One region of the Paraliobacillus sp. X-1268 genome, then DNA from elsewhere that is predicted to be linked to it. Evidence: riboswitches for the same ligand, from Rfam matches in the RefSeq annotation. Region 1 holds a riboswitch; the other holds the start of a gene.

Evidence for each region. Region 1 has a riboswitch for S-adenosylmethionine ahead of D2K62_RS16860 (phosphoadenylyl-sulfate reductase). Riboswitches for the same ligand answer to the same signal wherever they lie in the genome.
Region 2: another riboswitch for S-adenosylmethionine. It lies ahead of D2K62_RS07750 (bifunctional homocysteine S-methyltransferase/methylenetetrahydrofolate reductase); the one in region 1 lies ahead of D2K62_RS16860 (phosphoadenylyl-sulfate reductase).

The regions. Positions count from the first base shown of each region.
Region 1 is NZ_QJSK01000025.1:16,606-27,606, reverse strand. It holds gene D2K62_RS16890 (uroporphyrinogen-III synthase) at 1-298, shown strand, start outside; gene D2K62_RS16885 (SLC13 family permease) at 312-2,102, opposite strand; gene cysC (adenylyl-sulfate kinase) at 2,186-2,788, opposite strand; gene sat (sulfate adenylyltransferase) at 2,813-3,964, opposite strand; gene cysI (assimilatory sulfite reductase (NADPH) hemoprotein subunit) at 4,003-5,715, opposite strand; gene D2K62_RS16865 (assimilatory sulfite reductase (NADPH) flavoprotein subunit) at 5,739-7,556, opposite strand; gene D2K62_RS16860 (phosphoadenylyl-sulfate reductase) at 7,858-8,580, opposite strand; SAM riboswitch class I at 8,659-8,765, opposite strand; gene rpiA (ribose-5-phosphate isomerase RpiA) at 8,912-9,592, opposite strand; gene D2K62_RS16850 (Rpn family recombination-promoting nuclease/putative transposase) at 9,765-10,535, opposite strand; gene D2K62_RS16845 (cellulase family glycosylhydrolase) at 10,966-11,001, shown strand, end outside.
Region 2 is NZ_QJSK01000004.1:9,284-20,284, reverse strand. It holds gene D2K62_RS07770 (putative bifunctional diguanylate cyclase/phosphodiesterase) at 1-1,696, shown strand, start outside; gene D2K62_RS07765 (hypothetical protein) at 1,883-2,164, shown strand; gene D2K62_RS07760 (spore coat protein) at 2,186-2,581, shown strand; gene metE (5-methyltetrahydropteroyltriglutamate--homocysteine S-methyltransferase) at 3,007-5,295, opposite strand; gene D2K62_RS07750 (bifunctional homocysteine S-methyltransferase/methylenetetrahydrofolate reductase) at 5,320-7,164, opposite strand; SAM riboswitch class I at 7,304-7,410, opposite strand; gene D2K62_RS07745 (OmpA family protein) at 7,575-8,270, opposite strand; gene D2K62_RS07740 (MotA/TolQ/ExbB proton channel family protein) at 8,263-10,074, opposite strand; gene D2K62_RS07735 (Na+/H+ antiporter NhaC family protein) at 10,237-11,001, shown strand, end outside.

The DNA of each region.
Region 1 (11,001 bases):
AGCTGAGACATTAGAAAATTTAAGGACTTTAATCGAAACACGAGAATTAGATGCCGTTTTATTTACGAGTAAAACACAAGTGGAAAACCTTTTTTCAGACTATGAATCTATTGATAGATTAATCGAGGCCTTTGAAAGTGATGTTTTAGCAGTTAATATTGGAATTGTAACCGAAATGCAAGTAAGAGATTTCGGTGTCAATCGTTTATTAACTCCTGAAAAACCAAAAATGGGTGCTATGGTTATATCATTAGCTAATTATTATAAAACGAAAGAAAAGCCTGCAAATACAGACTAAGACTCTTTCATTTCTAATATAAATAAATCGTTCCTATTGTGGTAATCATTACAATAAAACTTAGTGGTAAACCTACTTTAAAATAATCAGTAAACTTATAACCACCTGGACCATAAACAATCAAATTTGTCTGATAACCGATTGGTGATAAAAAGCTAGCAGAAGCACCAATTGTTATAATAACTAAAAATGCCATAGGATCAGCTGCTAATTTATTAGCGGCTTCTATTGCTATGGGGAACATTAAGACAACTGCACCATTATTTGTAATCATTTCTGTAAAAGAAACAGTTACAATATAAAGTAATACCAATATACCTAACATACCAAACGGCTCAGAAACTATAATTAACTGGTTCGCAATCCAATCCGCAGCTCCAGTCTTAAACAAAGCTTGCCCGATACCAAATGCACTTGCAATCAACAATAAAACATGATATTGCATATCCCTACTAATGTCTTCTGGCCTGATAACTTTAAATATAAAGTAAAGAATTACAGTAATTGTCATCGCCTTTAACATAGAAAGAACACCGAAACTAACTAAGAAAATCATAGTAGTGAGTATAAGAATAGATAACCACGCATTTTTCTTATCAATCTTGTGTAACAATGGGTGTTTATTCAATGGCATAGCTACATAGAAATCATTAGATTGCGCAAATCTCTCTTCAAAATCTGCACCAGCTAATAAAAGAAGTGTATCTCCAGCTTTTAGTGTGATATCACCAATACCACTTTCAATTCGCTCATTATTTCGATGCACAGCTATCACATCAGCATCATATTTAGCTCGGAATTTATTTTCTTTTACCTTTTTATGAAGCAGAGAAGATTGATGCGAAATAACCACTTCCATCACTTGTGTATTGCCATTACGTAATTTTTCTAATGTGACGTTTGTTCCTGTCTTTAATTCAATCCCTTTTTTACTTTGAATTTCTGCAATTCGTGAAATAACACCAGTGAATATCAGGCGATCATTCGCTTTTATTTTTGTGGAATTTCTGACTGGATATATTTTTTCATTATTTCGGATTACAGCTATTAAATAGACACCTTTAAAATCTCGTAATCCCGATTCTTCTACTGTCTTATTAACTAATGGATTATCTAGAAAAGGATAATTTTCCTCGATCACCATCTCGATTAAATATTCTCTACTTTTCTCAGTAACAGTTGGTTCTGAGACTTTATAACTCGGTAGAATCTTATATCCAATTGTCACCAAATAGATCAGCCCGATAATACTAGCTGGCAGACTATATTTGGCTAAAGTGAACATCGAATACCCTTCCATTCCTCTTTCTACCATTAAACCATGTACAACAAGATTAGTAGATGTCCCCATTAAAGTTAATATACCACCTAATATCGTTGCGTACGAAAGTGGAATCAAAAACTTTGAAGGAGCGATATTATGGTCAACACACCATTTTCGGACAATAGGCGTTAGTGTCATAACGATTGGTGTGTTATTTAGAAATGCCGACGCTGCTGTAATTGGTAATAAAAAGCTAAACAATGTACGTTGATCAGATTTACCTTTTTTTAATAATCGAAAGATGACTTGTTCTACTAGACCACTTTTTTGAATAGCGCCAGCTACAATAAATAGCAAAGCAACCGTCAACATACCTTGGTTAGAAAAACCGGCAAATGCTTCTTCCGCAGTTAAAATACCAGTTATAAAAAAGATTGACAATGCGGTGAACACAATGATATCCGGACGAGCTATTTCTTTAATTAATCCAATTAACATGATAAATATTACGATAAAAGTAAAGATCATTTCGCCTGTCATATTGTGTCCCCCTAACATACAATTGCCAATTCACTAAGTTGTTTCAGAGGGTTTAATGACTAGTTCAGCAGTAAGAACTATCATTAAGAAATATAACCCTGCTCCTTTAAATAATTTACAATGCTCTCCACCGCTTCTTCAACAGATTGCTTATCTGTTTCAATTGTCAACTCGGGCTGATCTGGCTCTTCATATGGTGCATCGATACCAGTAAAGCCTTTTATCTCACCCGCTCTTGCTTTTTTGTATAGACCTTTTGGATCACGCTTTTCACACGTTTCTACTGTAGCTTTCATATATATCTCAATAAACTCATCTTCTTCTAACAATTGACGAACATTTTCTCTATCTTGTTTATATGGTGAAATGAATGCAGTTAACGTTATTAAGCCTGCATCCACCATGAGTTTTGATACTTCACCAACACGACGAATATTCTCTTTTCTGTCTTCTGGAGAAAATTTTAAGTTATTATTCAAACCATGTCTTACATTATCACCATCTAAACGATACGTATGGATAGCTAGTGCATGTAATCTTTTTTCCAATTCAACTGATACAGTAGACTTACCTGAACCAGAAAGACCAGTAAACCAAAGAACAGTACTCTTGTGTTTATTTTGTTTTTGCCTTTCTTCTTTCGTTACTTCTGAATGATGCCAAACAATATTGGTTGATTCGTGCATGATTGTAGCCCCCTATATCGAAAGTCAGTTTGTTTGCATACCTTTAATAAGTACTTCCGCAACTTCTGGACGTGAAAATTGTTTTGGTGGTTTCTCCCCATTACGTAACATTTCTCTTACTTTTGTTCCACTTAGATGAACATGATTTTCCTTATCATGTGGACACGTTTTAGCAGTAGCCATGTTTTCACACGCTTGGCAGAAAAAGGCATGCTCAAATGCAAAGATTTGAATTCCTAATTCATCCTCAAATTGACGAATAAAATCTTGTGCTTCATAGGTTCCATAATAATCACCTACACCAGCATGATCGCGTCCGACAATAAAGTGCGTACAGCCGTAATTTTTACGAACGATCGCATGTAAAATAGCTTCTTTTGGTCCAGCATACCGCATTGCTGCAGGATAAATAACTAAACGCGTTCTATCTTTTGGATAATACTTTTCCAGAATTACTTGGTAACTTTCCATACGAACAGCTGCAGAAATATCATCTGATTTTGTTTCACCAACAAGTGGATTTAATAACAAACCGTCAACTACTTCTAATGCACTCTTTTGAATATATTCATGTGCACGATGGACAGGATTACGCGTCTGAAAACCAACAATTGTCTTCCAACCAAGTTCTGTAAATAGTGCGCGTGTTTCTTTAGGATCCATATGAAATGCCTCAAACTCACTATGATCGGGACGATTTAACAAGGTGATAGGGCCACCTAAATAAATCTCACCTCTTTTGTACAACTTCTGCACACCTGGATGTGCTTCATCTGTTGTTCCATAAATATTCTTTGCTTCAAGCTTTTTATCATAGCTATATTTTTCCTCTAATTGCAGGATTCCGTAGATAATCCCATCTTCACCCTTTAAAGCTATTTCTTCCCCAATAGAATATGTTTCTGCTTGTGCTTTTGTAACTGCTAAAGTAATCGGAATACTCCAAACACTGCCATCGGCAAGACGAGTCTCTTTAACAACTCGTTCATAGTCTTTTTGTCCTAAAAAGCCTGTAAGTGGGCTGAAACCACCTATTCCAATTAGTTCTAAATCAGAAATAGCCCACGCGTTTATTGTTAAATCTTTTAACGTTTCTGCATTAGTCACTGCTTTTTCTCTTTTTGTTCCCGTTAATTGTCTATTAATTAATGTTCCACCATGTGCTTCAATTGACATCTAAAATAACCTCCAATATGTTTTGAGTGAATCAATTATTACGCGTGGAAATCTAAGCCTGATTCCACTGCTGCAATATAGCCTTGACGAATAACAAAGTCACCGAAGTGCTCTTTTTCATTACGATCTTTTGCATAGGATTGAAGCATTGGTTTTAACGTATTTAAAATTTCTTCTTCTCCAATATTTTCTTTATACATCTTACTTAGACGATCACCAGTAAAGCTTGCTCCTAGATACATATTATATTTTCCAGGTCCTTTACCGATAAAACCAATTTCCCCTAAAGCAGAACGTGCACAACCATTTGGACAACCTGTCATTCGGATAATAATTTCTTCTTCTCTTAACCCAACTTCATTAATGACTAATTCGAGTTGATCAATTAGAGATGGGAGGTATCTTTCAGCTTCAGCCATAGCTAAACCACATGTAGGAAACGATGTACATGCCATTGAATTTCTTCGTAAGGCAGAATTTTGTTTGCCATCTGTTAAACCATATTCTTTAACCAATTTGTTTATTTTAGGTTTGTCTTTTGCAGTTACAGAACCAATAATCACGTTTTGGTTCGCTGTTAAACGGAAATCACCTTTGTGAACCTTAGCAATTTCACGCAAACCTGTCATCAATTTATAATCTTCTGTATCAGCAATTCGTCCATTTTGAATAAATAATGTTAAATGCCATTTACCATCGCCTTTTAACCAACCGTAACGATCGCCATTATGATCGAAGCTAAAAGAACGCGCCTCGTCAAGTTCATAACCAAGTCTTTCTGCTAACTCTTGTTTAAACCAATCAAGTCCATAGTGATCAATCGTATATTTAAATCTAGCATTCTTACGATTAGAACGATTTCCAAAATCGCGTTGAATCGTAATCACTTTTTCAGCAACATCTACTATTTTATCAACTGGAATAAAACCAATTACGCGTCCTAATTGTGGGTATGTAGCAGTATCGCCATGAGTCATACCCATACCACCACCAACAGACACATTAAAGCCTTGCAGTTTATCATCTTCTATAATTGCGATGAAACCGAGATCTTGGGAATAAACATCAACATCATTTGATGGCGGTACAGCAATACCTATTTTGAATTTTCTAGGTAAATAGTGTTTACCATACATCGGTTCTTCATCTGTTTCACGACTATCAATTTGTTTCTCTCCATCAAGCCAAATCTCATGATAAGCTTTTGTTCTTGGTGAAAGATAATCACTTAAATTTTTTGACCATTCGTATACTTCTGCATGAATATCTGATTGATATGGATTAGCTGTACACATTACATTTCTGTTCACATCACCGCAAGCTGCAAGTGAATCCATTAATACGGCGTCCATCGCTTGCATGCTTTTTTTCATATTCCACTTTAATATACCGTGGATTTGAAAAGCTTGACGTGTCGTAAGTTTCATCGTACCGTTGCCGTATTGTTGTGAAATCTCATCCATTGCCAACCATTGTTCCGAAGTTGCGACACCCCCTGGTGCACGGACCCGCACCATAAAGGAGTATGCTGGTTCTAGTTTTTTTTGTTTTCTTTCTAGGCGAACGTCACGATCATCTTGTTGATAGCTACCGTGAAATTTTAATAATTTAGTTTGAGCATCAGGAATACTCGCAGTAAGACGATCTGCAAAACTTTCTACTAGCGTTCCACGAAGGAAATTACTGTCTTCTTTAATTTGTTCCATTTCATCTAAAGGTTGATCTTGCACTCTTGTTTTATTTGTTGTCATCATTTATCCCCCTTACTGAAAAATTAATATACGTCACGTTGATAACGTTTTTCTTTGCGCATTGTAGTTAGAAACAGCTCTGCTTGTTCAGTATTCATGTTGCCTTCCTTTTCAAAAATAGCTAACAATGTAGCCTGAACATCTTTTGCCATATGCTTCTCATCCCCACAAACATACACATGTGCGCCATCCTGTATCCATTGGTAAAGTTCTTTACTTTGTTCAAGCATTCTATCCTGTACATAGACCTTTTCATCTGTATCACGTGAAAAGGCTACATCCATTCTTGATAGAACACCATCTTTAAGCCACTTTTGCCATTCAATTTGATAAAGGAAATCCGAAACGAAATGTTGATCCCCAAAAAACAGCCACGCCTTACCATCAGCTTCAATCTCTTCGCGTTCTTGAAGAAAAGCTCGATATGGTGCAACACCAGTACCTGCTCCAATCATAATAATCGGTTTATCATTTTCCTCAGGCAATCTAAATCTATCATTGCGTTGAACAAAAACTGGTAAACTATCACCAATTTCTAATCTGTCAGCACATTGCCCTGAACAAACACCAACCCGATCACGACCATGGGCATGATAGCGAACAGTACCAAGAGTTAGATGAACCTCATCAGGATTTGCCTTTAAACTGCTTGCAATCGAATAAAGACGTGCTGGTATCTTGCGTAGCAACTTAATAAAGTCGACTGCCGAAACCTGCCATGGACCAAAATCTTCTACTACATCAATCAGATCTCTTCCTTCAAGGTAATCATTAATCTCTTCTCTATTATCCGACTGGGCAAGTTTAGTTAATGCTTCACTACCCGTGAATGCAGCAATTTTCTCCAACAGTGGTTTCGTTAAAATTGTGATCTCGAGAGTTGAGATTAACGTATCTCTTAATGGGCGATCCTCGTGATCCACATTATCGATAGACACAAGTTCATTAGGGTCCCACTGCATTTTCTCAATCAATTGATCTACCAATACTGGGTCATTTTCAGGATAAATACCTAGACTATCACCGGGCTCATATTGTAAATTAGATCCTTCTAAATCTAATTCGAGGTGATGTGTTTCTTTATTTGATCCACGTCCATTAAGGTTAAGGTTAGTTAATATTTCTGTTGTAAATGGATTTTTCTTCGAATATGTGTGACCATCAGTTGCTGTATCTGTTTGAGGTGTTACAGTTTCACTTGCTTGTTGTTCTCCGCCCTGGGACTCTTTCAAAATAGCTAATACGCCTGAAAACCATTCCTCAGCTGGTTGTTCAAAGTCTAAATCACAATCGACACGCTGATATAAACGCTCTCCACCTAATTCTTCTAAACGTTTATCAAAGTCTATTCCAGTTTGACAAAAGAATTCATAAGAGCTATCACCTAATGAGAGAACGGAAAAACGTAGATCTTCTAGTTTAGGAGCCTTTGGACCATGTAGAAAATCATAAAAAGAGATAGCATTATCTGGGGGATCTCCTTCTCCATCGGTACTCGTCACAATCAATAAATTTTTAAGTTTTTTTAGATTCTTCGGTTTAAAATCTTCTAGTGAAGAAACCGTAACAACAAAATCATCTTGTTCTAGCTGTTTACCCATATTTTCAGCTAATCCCTGGGAATTACCAGTATCTGTTCCATAAAGCACGGTTACCTCTACTGGTTCTTTTTTAACAGAGACTACTTCCGCTTCAGGTTGTTGTGCTAATGAATCTGACTGCGAAACTGCTAAATAACCGCTTAACCAATATTTTTGTTGTTCTGATAACGATGGTACAAGGCGATTTAGTAGCTCTACTTGTTCTTGATTGAAAATACTGTTTGTCGTTTGAAATTTCAAAAATATCACCCCACTAATGTATACGATTCTATTTATAAAAGAAGTCAACTAATGATCTAGTTTCCTTTTATTATCTAAGTACTTCTACAGTTCTTCATATGTCTCTTTTATAGAGGGGAGGAAGTGATGATAAGTTGCGTCTAACCTATCATGCACTTCCTCCCAAACAACACCTTTTTAAAAAGGGCTATTCGCTAAGATCTCGGCCATAACCTTTGTATTCAAATTAGTTTAGTCGGAATTAAAAATTAAAAAATAGAATCTCACCTTAATTGATCCTCTGACTGGATTAATACTTGCTTTATTCTTTTGCTACATGTAGACCACATTCCGTTTTATTTGAACCTTGCCATCTTCCAGCACGACTATCTCCATCGGCACCAACTGCTGACGTACATGGTATACACCCAATACTTGGATAACCTTGATCGTGTAAATTATTGTAAGCCAAATCATTTTCTTCAATGTACGCCCAAACATCATCCCAAGTCCAATAAATTAATGGGCACACCTTAATTGATTTAAAACGGTCATCTTTATTTACAAAGTTGGTATTACTCCTACTTACTGATTGCTCTCTTCTTAAACCAGAAAGCCACGCTGTTGCACCGCTAAGTGCTTCTTCTAGTGGTTTGATTTTTCGAATAAAACAACATTGATCAGGCTGTCTCTTCCATAATGCAGAACCATGTTTTTCTGCTTGTTCATCTACTGTTAAATCCGGTTTTTTCATATTAATTTTAAGTTTTGGATAACGTCTTTTAACTTCATCTATTAAATCATAGGTTTCTTGAAAGTGAAGATCTGTGTCGAGAAATACAATTTCCGCATCCTCTTTCACTTTAGCAATTAAGTCAATTAGCACCATTCCTTCTGCACCAAAGCTACAAGCATATACGATGGATTCACCATATGTTTCATACGCCCACTCTACTATTCTAGCAGCACCTTTAGTATTATCAGTAGGATTAAAATCTATAAACGGGTCGACAGAGAAATTTTCATATAATAGTTGATTATTCATTATATTCTCCTCCCTTCATATTAAAACCTCTCTTCTTAATTTCAGAAGAGAGGTCCGTACATCTATCATTCACCCATCTTCTTATCTTTCAAGTGTATGCCACTTGCTGGATGTAGCACAGTATCTAAAATAGACCCGTTGCCGAAGTATCAAAGGGCCAGTCCCTCCACCTCTCTTGATAAGAAACGCTTTATATAATTAGTTTTATCATTGTACAAATCATATTACTACTCAGATAAAAAGTCAATAGATAAAAGTGGACTTTCACATTAATTCTGACAATTCAATTCGTTATTTTCCTAAAGACAAGCGCGTAGAAAATAATGTACATTTATTTCTTTTCAAGGACGCTAATTTCTCCCTGATTACCCACAATAACTGTATCTGTCATATTGATAAATAATCCTGTTTCTACAACTCCTACTATTTGTATTAATTGTTCGTGTAACTTTTCTGGTTGTGTAATTTTTCCGAATTTACAATCTAGGATATAGTTGCCGTTATCTGTCAGGTAATATTCTTTTCCATTAAGTCTAATAATTGGTTCCTGACCTAATGCAGCTATTCGCTTTGCAGTGAGCTCCCATCCAAATGGAGTAACTTCAAGTGGTAATGGATAACTCCCTAAATGGTCAACTACTTTAGATTGATCAACAATAATAAGGAGTTTTTTTGCAGCGATGGCGACCATTTTCTCACGTAATAGCGCTCCACCTCCACCCTTGATTAGCTGAAGATTTTGATCTACTTCATCTGCACCATCTATTGTAATATCTAATGCACTAACTTCTGATAGATTAGTAGTTGGAACACCGAATTCTTGCGCCCACTTCTCTGTCTGTGCTGAAGTAGGAACCCCTACAATACTAAGACCTTCTTGAACACGTTCACCTAACGCTTTAACCATCCAATACGCAGTAGATCCAGAACCTAATCCAACCTTCATATCATCGTTAACATATTTTGCTGCTTCTTTACCAACTAACATTTTTGATTTTTCTGCTTCATTCATACGCTTTCACCCTTTTTAAATTGATGTTAGGTTTATTATACACGTATGAACACTTTTTTGAGGATTTTCGTTCACTTTTTCTGATGTATGATTACATTTTGAGGTTCATGAGCAATTACAGATTGTTTGCGATCATCTTTTGCATTATATGATCAAGTGGGGTTGTTTGTGATCAATTTTCTTTTATTAACCTAATTTCTTTCTCATCGAATCCTGTTATTTTTGTAATAAGTGGAGAATCCATTCCTTCAAAGATCATTTTTATAGCAATCTCCTCTTTCATCGTCTTTTTAACGCTATTGATCTCATATTGTTCAGGAGAAATACGATAAAAATCAGTAACTATATCGCTATGTAACATAGCATCTGCCATTTTGATTGTCTTGTTTCGTTGTTTGATTTTATATAATGTATCTTCCACCTCCAGATTACGAATGAAAAACAACCATTCAGCTAATGGCGTTAACGGTTCTTGTACGTTTAATTTTTGTAATTCTAAATAATGAACCTCTATGTCCCTTATTGATTTCCTTTCTTTAAAAACACTATGATAATCTTCGGTTTCCTGTAACAAATTAAAGTTCAGTATGTTAATAAAGACGCACTTCTTTAATTTGTAATAAGTCTCTGCTTCAGCAACTTTCTCACTGTATAAAGAGGATTTATAGTATATAGAACGATTACGATAATGATCGACATTGCGAACCTGTAACTCAACATCTATGTATTCATCTAATTCTGTCTTAACTTTCATAGTTATTTTTGAAAGTTTATCTTCGGTTACATTTATATTAATAATAGCTGTTATTTTTTCTTCTAAAATAGTTTGTAGAAAGGCTACTAAAATAATCTTATTTTCTGGCTGTTTCCCTGCAAAAATTTTTTTAATAATATAATCAGTTTTAGAATCTAATAACATATACTCACTTACTTTTTCGCTCACTCTTCATTCATTCCTTTCTCTGATATATTGTGGCTTGCCTAATTTCACTTAGCATAGCAAAGTAATTTCGATTCGTAAAAAGGACGTTATCGTATTTCTTCATATATCGTTTCTATTAAAAATCCAGTTGAACAACTGAAAAAAAGAGATTTCAAGTATCTTGTAGTAGATAAATCACAAAATTACTAGTGACCATGGTTTTTTATTATTCATTCTGTCCACAATACTTTAAATCTAATTTCTTAGGATAAAAGCTAGAATTTTTACAGGTATTTATCTCTTTATTTTATGGTATTTACTTTACAATTCGTGTGGTAACTTTAATTTGAAAGCGTTTTCAATCATAAATCACTTAAAATGAAGGAGGTGCAACAAGTCTGTCGTTCCAACTAAAGTATATCTATTCTATTTAGTAAAAGGAGGATTTATTTTGAAAAATTACGCAAAAGTATTATTTGTGGCAGTT
Region 2 (11,001 bases), on a different contig from region 1:
TAATTCTAAAGAAAAGGAGATCATGATCTTTATAATTGCTGGCTTCTTTTTTCAAGTAGTTGCTGATATATACTATACGTATTTAAATGTAATGGGAGGATATCAGATTGGAAGTCTTGTGGATGTTGTTTGGTTTTTCGCTTTATTAATGATTGGTGTCTCAGGGAAATTCGTGCATTCAAATACAACAGAGTTAGATTGGAAAGTCATTAATTACTTTAACAACAGAGAAAATGCCTTACCTTATATTAGTGCGATTACATTATTAATCCTCGTAACACAAAGTTATAATTGGGAACTTAATGCGTTAAGTATAGGATTAAGTGTTACCTTTTTCATGATTATTGGTCGCCAACTAGTAGTTATGCGAAAAAACAGTAAGTTAGTAAGTGAGTATAGAAACTTAGCTTATCATGATACATTAACAGGTTTGAAAAATAGAGCTTCCTTTATTGAAGATCTAGGAACGATGATGGAAAAGGCTAAAGAATCTAATAAACCGTTGGCGTTATTGTTAATGGATTTAGATCGCTTTAAGAGTATTAATGATACATTAGGACACCAAATTGGAGATCGTGTCTTACAAATAGCCTCAGACAGATTAAGAAAAGTATTAAGCAGTACGGCAGATGTTTATCGAGTTGGGGGAGACGAGTTTGTTGTTATTTTGCCAGGTCAGAATCAAAAGGATTGTAGCCATATTGCCGATAACTTGTTGTGTGTTTTTAACAAACCTTTTTTAATTGATTATCATGAAATTCCCATTGCACCCAGCATTGGAATTAGTATGTATCCAACCGATGGGTTAGACGGACTTAAATTATTTAAACATGCAGATGCAGCAATGTATGTTGCGAAGAGTAAGGGAAATAAATATCACTTTTTTAATCCAGAACTAAATGCACATATTACGCGCAAAATGACAATTGAGATTGAGTTAAAAAAAGCAATTGAATTAAATCAATTATCACTTTTGTATCAACCAAAAGTAAATATCCAATCAGGTGCGATAATTGGAATGGAAGCATTGTTAAGATGGAATCATCCAGTATTAGGTCAAGTCTCACCTGCTGAATTTATTCCCATAGCAGAGGAAACGGGACAAATATTTTCGATTGGTGAATGGGTCATGCGTAGAGCTTGTCAGCAGAATATAGATTGGCAAAAGAAAGGTTTTCAACCGTTATGTGTTTCCGTAAATATTTCTGTCCAACAGTTTGAACAAGAAAGCTTTGTTACGATAGTACGTGATGTTTTAATTGAAACAGGTCTTCCAGCAAACTATTTAGAATTGGAAATAACAGAAAGTATTATGCATAATATTGAATCGTCCATTGAGGTTTTAAACGGTTTAAAAGAACTTGGAATTGAAACTGCTATTGATGATTTTGGTACAGGTTATTCGTCATTACATATCCTAAAAGAGTTACCTATTAACACAATTAAAATAGATAAGTCCTTTATCGAGCATATAGAAAATGCAAAGGATCTTTCTATTGTAAAAACAATTATAGATATTGGAATAAACTTAAATTTAAATATAATTGCTGAGGGAATAGAAACACACCAGCAAGCTAAAGCTCTCTTAGAGTTACAATGTGGATATGGACAAGGTTATTTATATGCGAAACCGTCAGATGTTAATGCATTTGAAGAGATTCTTTTAAGTTCTTTTGCAACAGAAACCGTAGATTGAAAAATGCTAGTTAATGAAAGTAATCGTCACAGTCAATGATTGTGTCGGTTGCTTTTTTATTTTCTAGTCGTTTCAATCGGTAACATTTGTCCATTCTTGTACTATTCGTGATAAGAACCCGCTCACATTATAGATAATCGTATATATATATGGTGTAAGATAACTTAGCCAAAAGGGGGGAGAACATTGACAGATGGGGATATCCAAAACCAGTTGAATCAAATATCAAGTGACTTGATTCAAGTACATGTCTCTGATCTTTTTAAGAGACTAAATATTTCTAGAAATACAGAACTGTCAGATGATGAAAAAAGCAACCTTAAAAAGTCGGTTGAAGGACTTAAAGCACAAACAGAGGCTTTTTTAGCTGATCAACAAAATAGTGAAAAAACGATGACTGTACAGACAGAGGCATTAATTGAAAAATTGCAGCAAATCAAGCGCAATAAAGACAATTCTGAGTCCTAAAAAAAACAAGGAGGTATTTTTGTGAGTAGAACGAATAATCAATCAAGAGCGGTTAGTCAGTATGCAGACCAAATTTCTGACATTGAGCAGCAATCAAAAGAGGCAATTTTTATTTTGAACTCCACAGATGTAACGGTGGATACGACTGATACCCAGGTGGCTGTATCATTGCAAGCCGCCTTGCAAGTAGCGATCGTTATTGTAGTAAACATTTCAATAGCGAGTAGTTCAAGAGCACAAGAGGTAACAGAAGAACTTCTAGGATATTCTAGAATTGATCAATCTAACAGACAACTTATTGTAATTGACGGAAGTGAATCTGTTAACGTAACAACTACCGATACGGATGTTGCAGCATCCATCCAAGTGCTTTTACAGATTCTTTTAACACTTGTTGCACAGTTAGACATTCTTTAATAAAAAGAGAAGTTCTCCTTTCCATTAATTAATAATATCCTATTGGTCCCCCTGCTACTGAACCATAATAATTGGTTCAGTAGCATTTTATGTTTCTTTAATTAAAATGTACCTAATTTGCGAATAATTAATAGTGAAAATAAGGAATCTCACGGTTAACATCGATAAATTCAGACGAAAAAATCACAGGCTTAACGCAATCTAGAAATAAACAACACTTTCTTAATGATAAATTCCAATTGTGAGAGGTTCATAAGTTAACGTAGCAATTACCTTTCCATTACAACAATCATCAACTGCGACACAAGGCTCGCTCTAAAAATACACGACGCTTTCCGCAGGCACGTCTACGTCTTCAGCTAACTTCGTAAAGTAAAAAGCCCTCCAGCGCAGATAACTGTGGAGGGCTTGCTAATATTACTATTCTATTTCTGATAAGATAGTGCTGTTTTTCTTATGATCTTTGCAGCATCTACCATTGTTTGAAGTGCTTCTATTGTTTCAGTTTCATTCCTAGTCTTTAAACCACAATCGGGATTAATCCAAAACTGATTTGGTGAAATCGTTTGTAATGCTCGGTTAATATTTTGCTTAATTTCTTCTATACTTGGGACACGAGGACTATGAATATCATAAACACCAAGTCCAATTTCCTTGTTATAGGTATTATCTTCGAAAGTAGCAATCAAGTTCCCGTGACTTCTTGACGTTTCAATTGAAATTACGTCTGCATCAAGCCCATCAATCGCTTCAAAGATATCTTCAAAATTCGAATAACACATATGGGTATGAATTTGTGTATCCACTTCAACTGATGATGTAGCTAATCTAAATGCCGTAACCGCATCGTCTAAGTAGGCAGGCCATTTGTTTCGATCTAATGGTAGTCCTTCGCGTAATGCTGGTTCATCCACTTGAATAATTTTAATGTTACTTTCCTCTAATATTTCTATTTCTGCCTTTAATGCAATTGCAATTTGGTTTAGAACCGTCTTACGAGGTAAATCATCATGCACAAACGACCAATTATAAATAGTTGTTGGTCCAGTAAGCATGCCTTTTACCGGTTTTGTTGTTAAGGATTGGGCATATACAATCTCTTTTACTGTCATCGGTTTTGCAAAAGAGACATCACCGACAATTACTGGTGGTTTTACACAACGTGAGCCATAAGACTGGACCCAGCCAAACTTGGTAACAGTAAAGCCATTCAGCTTCTCACCAAAATATTCCACCATATCTGTTCGCTCAGGCTCTCCATGAACGAGAACATCAAGCCCAATCTGATCCTGTATTGTTATCCATTTCTTGATATAGTCACGAATATATTGTTCATACTCTCCTGTTGTTACATGTCCTTTTCGCCATTTTGTTCGTACTTTTTTCAATTCACTTGTTTGCGGTAAACTGCCTATTGTTGTTGTCGGTAACAAAGGTAATTGGAAATACTGCTTTTGTTTTTTTATTCGTTCTGAAAAGATTACTGTCCCATTTATATCGGTATCTGTTAAGTTTTCAAGCTTTTGATGCACTTCTTGATTTTTACCGAAACTTGCATCCTTCCATTGTTTAAGCGATTCAGTAGCATCTTTTAAATCTGATTGAACAAGATCTCGCCCCTTATCTAATGCTTTTGTAAGCGTAACAATCTCGGCTAATTTTTCATCTGCAAATGCTAACCCGCCATAGATAAAAGGATCAATCTCTTGCTCCAGTTTTTTTGTTACTGGAACATGTAGAAGGGAGGTAGACGGTTGAATAATTAACTTATTTGTTACAATTTGTTTTAACTGCTCTAACACATCTAAACGTTCTTCTAAATCAGCACGCCATATGTTACGACCATTTATAATGCCTGCTGCTAAGACTTTATCATGTGGAAATCCATGTTTTTGAATAAATGAAAGGGCATCACCATGAACAAAATCTAGGCCAATTCCTTGTACAGGGAAATCTACTACTTTTTTATAATCCACTACATTTTCAAAATACGTTTGTAACAGAATATTTATGTTAGGAACTGCTTTATTTATTGTGTCATACGCCTTTCTTGCAAAAGTTAAAATATGTGGAGATAAATTCGTACCGAAAATGGGTTCATCTACTTGTACCCAAGATACCCCAGCTTGCTCCAACTCTTTTAAAACTTGAATGTAAAGTGGTATGAATGTTTCTAGCAACTTTTCAAAATGTACATCATCTTGGATTTTTGCTAATTTCAAATACGTAATTGGGCCTAATAACACGGGTTTTCCATCAATACCAAATTCTTCTTTTGCCTCTTGATAGAAAGAAAGTGGATGATTTTCTGTCACACTTGGTTGGATATTTTCTAACTCTGGTACGATGTAATGATAATTCGTGTTAAACCACTTTGTCATTTCCGATGCAACTGCGTTTTTTGTTCCGCGTGCAACGGCAAAATAAGTGTCTAAGCCTACCTTGCCACCTTTATAATCAAAACGTTCTGGTATGACACCAAACATAACAGAAGTATCTAATACATGATCATATAAAGAAAAGTCACCAACTGGAATAAGATCAATGCCTTTCTCTTGTTGCTTTTTAAGGTTATTTAGTCTTATCACTTTCGTTATTAAAAGTAATTCTGTTTCTTGAATTTTCCCTTCCCAAAATTGCTCGAGTGCTTGTTTCCATTCTCTTTTTTCACCGATTCGTGGATAACCTAGATTGGAACTAATTATTTTTGTCATGTATAAACCTCCATTAAAATAGTCTTATAAAATTATTTCTTGCGCATTTTCAACCTTTTGTTTGATATAACTGGAAAGTTTAACTGTGATGTCATAGCGCATAAATGGTGTTACTAAATAGATGCCATTAAAATGTTCAAAAGCAACATCGATTAATTCTTTTGCTACTGACATACCTTCTTGTTCTGCCAGTATTCTATTATCACCTGTCGCCTTCATTCGTTGACGGACGTCATCTGTTAGTTTCATACCTGGTACTTCATGATGTAGGAATTCTGCATTTCGTGAGGATGTGAGTGGCATAATACCAATATAGATTGGTTGTTTAATATGTTTAGTTGCTTGTTTTAGCGACTCAATTTGTTCGGGTTGATAAATTGGTTGGGTCAAAAAATAATCTGCTCCACAATCAATTTTTTTCTCTAGCCTACGTACTGCTTTATCAAGGTGATGAACATTGGGGTTAAAAGCTGCTGCGATACGAAAGGATGTTTTTTCTTTTAATGACTTACCTGAAAATGAGATACCTTCATTACATTGTTTGATTAGCTTAATCAATTCAAAAGATGTAGCGTCAAATACCGACGATGCACCTGGAAAACCGCCTATCTTAGTAGGATCACCAGTAATAGCTAAAATTTCATGGATACCAAGTGTGTGTAATCCCATTAAATGAGACTGTAGTCCGATTAAATTACGGTCACGACAAGTTAAGTGAAGAAGAGGCGTGATGGCTATTCTTTGTTGTTTCATTAGTGTGGCCATTGCTAGATTGCTAATTCGTGGTGTGGCTAAAGAATTATCAGCAAGTGTAATGGCGTCAACACCAATGTCTTTTAATGCTTGCACACCTTTTAGATATTCTTTCGTTTGTAAATTCCTTGGTGGATCTAATTCAACAATAATAGAATGTCTCTGTGTCACAATTTGAGCTAGATCTAACTTTTTTCGAGCAGCAGGCTCCTGTACTTCTATTATTGGAGGGTGCTTAACGTCCGTCTTTTCCAATAAGGGAGTGAAACCTTCGACACCTTTTTTAAGGGCTACAATATGTTCAGGAGTGGTACCACAACAACCACCAAATAACCGCACACCTTGATTACGAAATTCTCTAGCACATTGTTCAAAATAGTCTGGGTTATTGTTATAGATTAACTTTCCATCACTGTATGCTGGTAAACTCGCATTAGGATAAGCGGAAAGGTAAGCTGTCTTCGGTAAGGCCACTGTTTTTAAAGATTCAATCATGTAGTGTGGACCTAATCGGCAATTGACGCCAACGATATCTGCACCAGCATCGTCCAATTGTGTTAATGCATCATTTAAAGGTGTACCATTCTCTAATAATCCAATTTCATGCATCGAAATATTTGTAATAATCGGTAGATTAGTTGCTTCTCTAGCAATTGCTAACACGGTTGTTAATTCTTCTAGGCTATAATACGTTTCTAAAAGGAGCCCGTCTACACCTTCTAATAAGAGACAATAAAGTTGTTCGCGAAAAATTCGCTTGATTTCCTCTATAGTGCCAAGATTTTTTTGACTTCCACGAATACCACCGATTGTTCCAACAACAAATGTATCCTTATTTGCTGCTCGTTTAGCTATTTTTACTGCTTGCGTGTTGATTTCTTTTACCTTATCCTCCAAGCCATAACGTGCCAATTTAATATAATTTGCACTGTACGTATTTGTTTGAATAACATTAGCCCCTGCTTCTACATACGCCCTATGTGTATGGAAAATTTCTTCAGGATGGGTTACATTTAATTCTTCAAAACAACGATCAACACCATGTGAGTAAAGCAAGGTACCCATAGCACCATCAGCAATTAGAATCTTTTCCTTCAGTGTGGTTAATAAATCCAATCGATCAAACCCCCTTGTTTTTACTTTATCCAGTTGCAACTAACTAGATTGAATTTTTACTTTATACGCAACAAAAAACCCCCCTTCCATTAAGAAGAGGGGCAGTATTATAGTGGTTTATATAACGACAGCCTAACTCTTCTCATCTTTCAAACATACGTTTGACGGAATTGGCACAGTACTTTTATATAAAAGTAAGCTGCCGAGGTATCATAGGGCCGTTCCCTCCACCTCTCTTGATAAGAAGACTAACTATTTAGTTTTATGTTCCCTGTTATAGTAAGTTACATTCTAAATAATGTCAACTACTATAATGTAAAAATTCAAATAATTTATTAACTAACTAATATTGTTTATTTTTTTAAAATTATAGAATTTGGAAAGGAAAGCCACTTCAAGAATACTTACTTTTAATTTCCTTCTAGTATTTCCATTGTTTTATCTAATATTTCTTCATCTTTTAAGCGGAACTTGAATTCAACTCGGCGTGAAGCATCTGGACTGTAGTCACCATTTTCATCGGTGCGACCGTCTGAGAATGATTTACCATTTACCGTTAATTTTTCCTGCAAGTGATCTTGAATGTTTTTATATGGGAATTCATCTCCTAGTATATATTCTGCTACACTATATGCTCTTTCTTGTGATAGCTGTAGATTATATAAATAGCCATCTGTTCGATCTGCATGACCTTCAATAATAATTTCTGAGATATATTCTTCATAGCCACTTGCTAATAAGACGTCTAAATATTTTGGAACAAACTCATCTAAAAATTGAAAGGAGTCATCCTTTAATTCTGCACCATCATACTCAAATAAAATTTCTGTGTCAAAGATAATTGCGCCTGTTTTCTCATCTACCTCGATGCCTAAAGTAGAATCTTGAAATTCTGCATTTAAGTCCTTTACAAGATCTGAGCGTACTCCCATAATTTGATCAATTGTTTCTTTCATTTCTTCAATTTGAATGGACTTAATAACCATCATTGAAATAAAGATTAATACAAAACACAGTAAGATCGATGTTAATAAATCAGTGAAAGATGGCCAAAAATGATTCTCTTCCTGCTCGTCCTTAAACAACCGTTGATATTTATTAATCATGTTGATTTAGACCACCCGTACGCCTTGTATTAAGGCTTGTTGTTTCCTGGCTGAAGGTCTGTAAATGCTGGTTTAATTTATCAATTTGTTGGAGAAGTTCCGTAAATGTTTGTTGTGTATAACGATTATTACTTTGTTGAATGTCTTCGTTAATCGTCCGAATTTCCTTAAATTCTCTTTTTAGATCCTGATTTGTTCCCTGTGCATATTCACTAATATTTCGAGCAACCTTATCTAACTTTTCACCAAGTGTTCCTTCTAAAGTAGTCACATAGTTAGCAAGCGTATCTTTTAATACACCAACATTTGCTTCGAGTTGATTTTCTCTTTGAATGAATGTGCTATTCATTTGTGAAATAGTGGTATTTATATCTGTAATAAGCTGCTTGTTCTTCATTCCAATTTGTTCATAGGTGTTTGTGGCTTCACGTACGTGCTTTTCAAATGAAACAGAATCTGCATTGTGTGCTTTGAGATGATTATTAAAATCTCGATTAAATTGTTTTAATTCATCAAAGCGATCAGATAGAAGGTGTTTATATTCTGTTTGTGCTTGGTTAATGGTTTCTAGTACATCTGGTAATTGAACTAGTGATCCTTCTAAGCTATTAAAACCGTTAGAGAGTTCGCTTAAGTATGTTGTAATTCCGGCTAGTTTCGCTCCTAGGTCTTTGCCGAATATTTGTTTAAATTCTTTATTTTGTTCTTCCATATGACGCACTAAACGCTGACTTTCTTTACTTATTGTTTGTTGGCCATCTAAGATAGAAGAGGTGAATGTTTTTAAATCAACCACGGTATCTTCAAAATGAGTTAAGGTATCTATTTGTGTTGTCGAGACTTCTTCGATTTTTTGATACGTATGTTCAAATGTACTTGCCATTTGTTCATTTCTTTGATCAATTTTCTTAAAATAAGAGAAGAGTTGATCGAAATTTTTGTTTAGTTTTTTAGATGCATCATCAAAGCCGTTTGTTACCTTATTCATACTAGTAAATAGAAGTTGAAAGTCATGTAGATTAGTAGATAATCCTTCATTAAATGTAGCTAAATCTTTTGCGGCTTGTTGTAAGCCAGAAGTATAGTCTTTAAAACCATCAAAAGAACTTTCAATACTTTGTAAGGATTTTTGGTTTGTCTTTTGAAGCATGAGAATGGAGTTATTAATACTTTCCGAAACTTCAATTAGTTTACTTATTCCGTTCTGTTCGTTTTCAGTTAAATTTGTTTCAACTTTTAACATAATATCAGTTAGGAGAAATTCTGTATTCAGCGCTTTGATCATTACCGTCATAATTAATGAAAGCCCCATACCGGCAATACTTGTGTAAAATGCTACATCAATTCCTGATAAAACACTTGCGACATCTTCAACAAGCTGATTTCCACCTGAATTAATATTTCCTAATGACATGGTTAAGCCAATAAATGTTCCTAATATCCCGATTAAAATAAAAATAGATACGGTCATTTGAATCATTTTAATGAGACTGACAATAGGTATACCATAGACACGCCAACTAGAAAATTTCTCTTGAACGAATGTTTCTATTTTGACAGGTTCGGTTTGCTGTTTAAGGTCAAACTGTTCCTTGAAGGTACGCAAAGGGTTAATGTCCATGCGGTTTGTTTCTTGTAAGTAAGAACGTATTTTCTTTAGTTTACTGAACAAGGAAACATGAACAAAGAAGGTAACAATAAACGTAACAAATAAAATGATGAAGATTAGCTCAATCATTTGATTTGAAAGAATAGCTTGTGCTTTTTGCTCACTTGTAAAAAGTTGTAGAATTGCTTCTATCATTCGATTTCCTCCTAGATGGACAACATTAATGTCTCTATTCCATAAGTATTCAAAGCATGTCCAAATCATGAACTTTTCTTAGTAAATTAATAGTAAATACATAAATTTGCTGGTTTTCCACATTCTAAAAAGATTCTATTTTTAGAAAGGTGTGCAAAGCATATCGATACGAGTTGGATGTCCATTATCCCTTTTTTGATTGTGATTCCTGTTGCCATGTTTACACGACAAGTACTTCCAGGTTTAGTGTTGGGACTACTTGTTGGATCCTACATCATTTCACCCTCACTTATTGGTGGCATGCAAGAGATGCTAACCTATGTGATACAAGCACTTATTGATGAAAGTAATATTAAAATTATTGTCTTCCTTTATGTTTTTTCTGGACTTATTGGGATGATCAAAATGACAGGTGGAATCAAAGGATTTGTTGAGAAATCGGCAGAAATAATTACCTCCAAAAAGCAAGCCTTATTTCTTACTTATGTCTCTACAATTGGAACATTTAGCGCACCGACCTTTCGTTTTGTAACGATAGCGCCAATTATGAAGGCGATATTAAAAAAGGTGAAAATGTCAACGAAAGAGCTAGGATTTGTAATTGAAACAACAGCAACACCTGTTATCGTCTTGATTCCAGTTGCAACTGCATTTGTTGGTTATATGGTATCTGTCATTCAAATTTCTACGGAAACCATGGGGACTACTATTGATCCTTATACACTTTTTATTCAGAGTATTCCATTTAACTTTTTTGCTATTGTAATTATTTTACTCGGCATCTATTTGAGTTTTTTTCATCATTCACATACGGATGCACCACTGGAAATGGATGAGGGAAAAGAAGACGACTGGCATGACTGTCATCCAGCGGTGCATAAGGATTTACCAAGTAAGCCACTAAACTTACTCATTCCTGTTTTATTA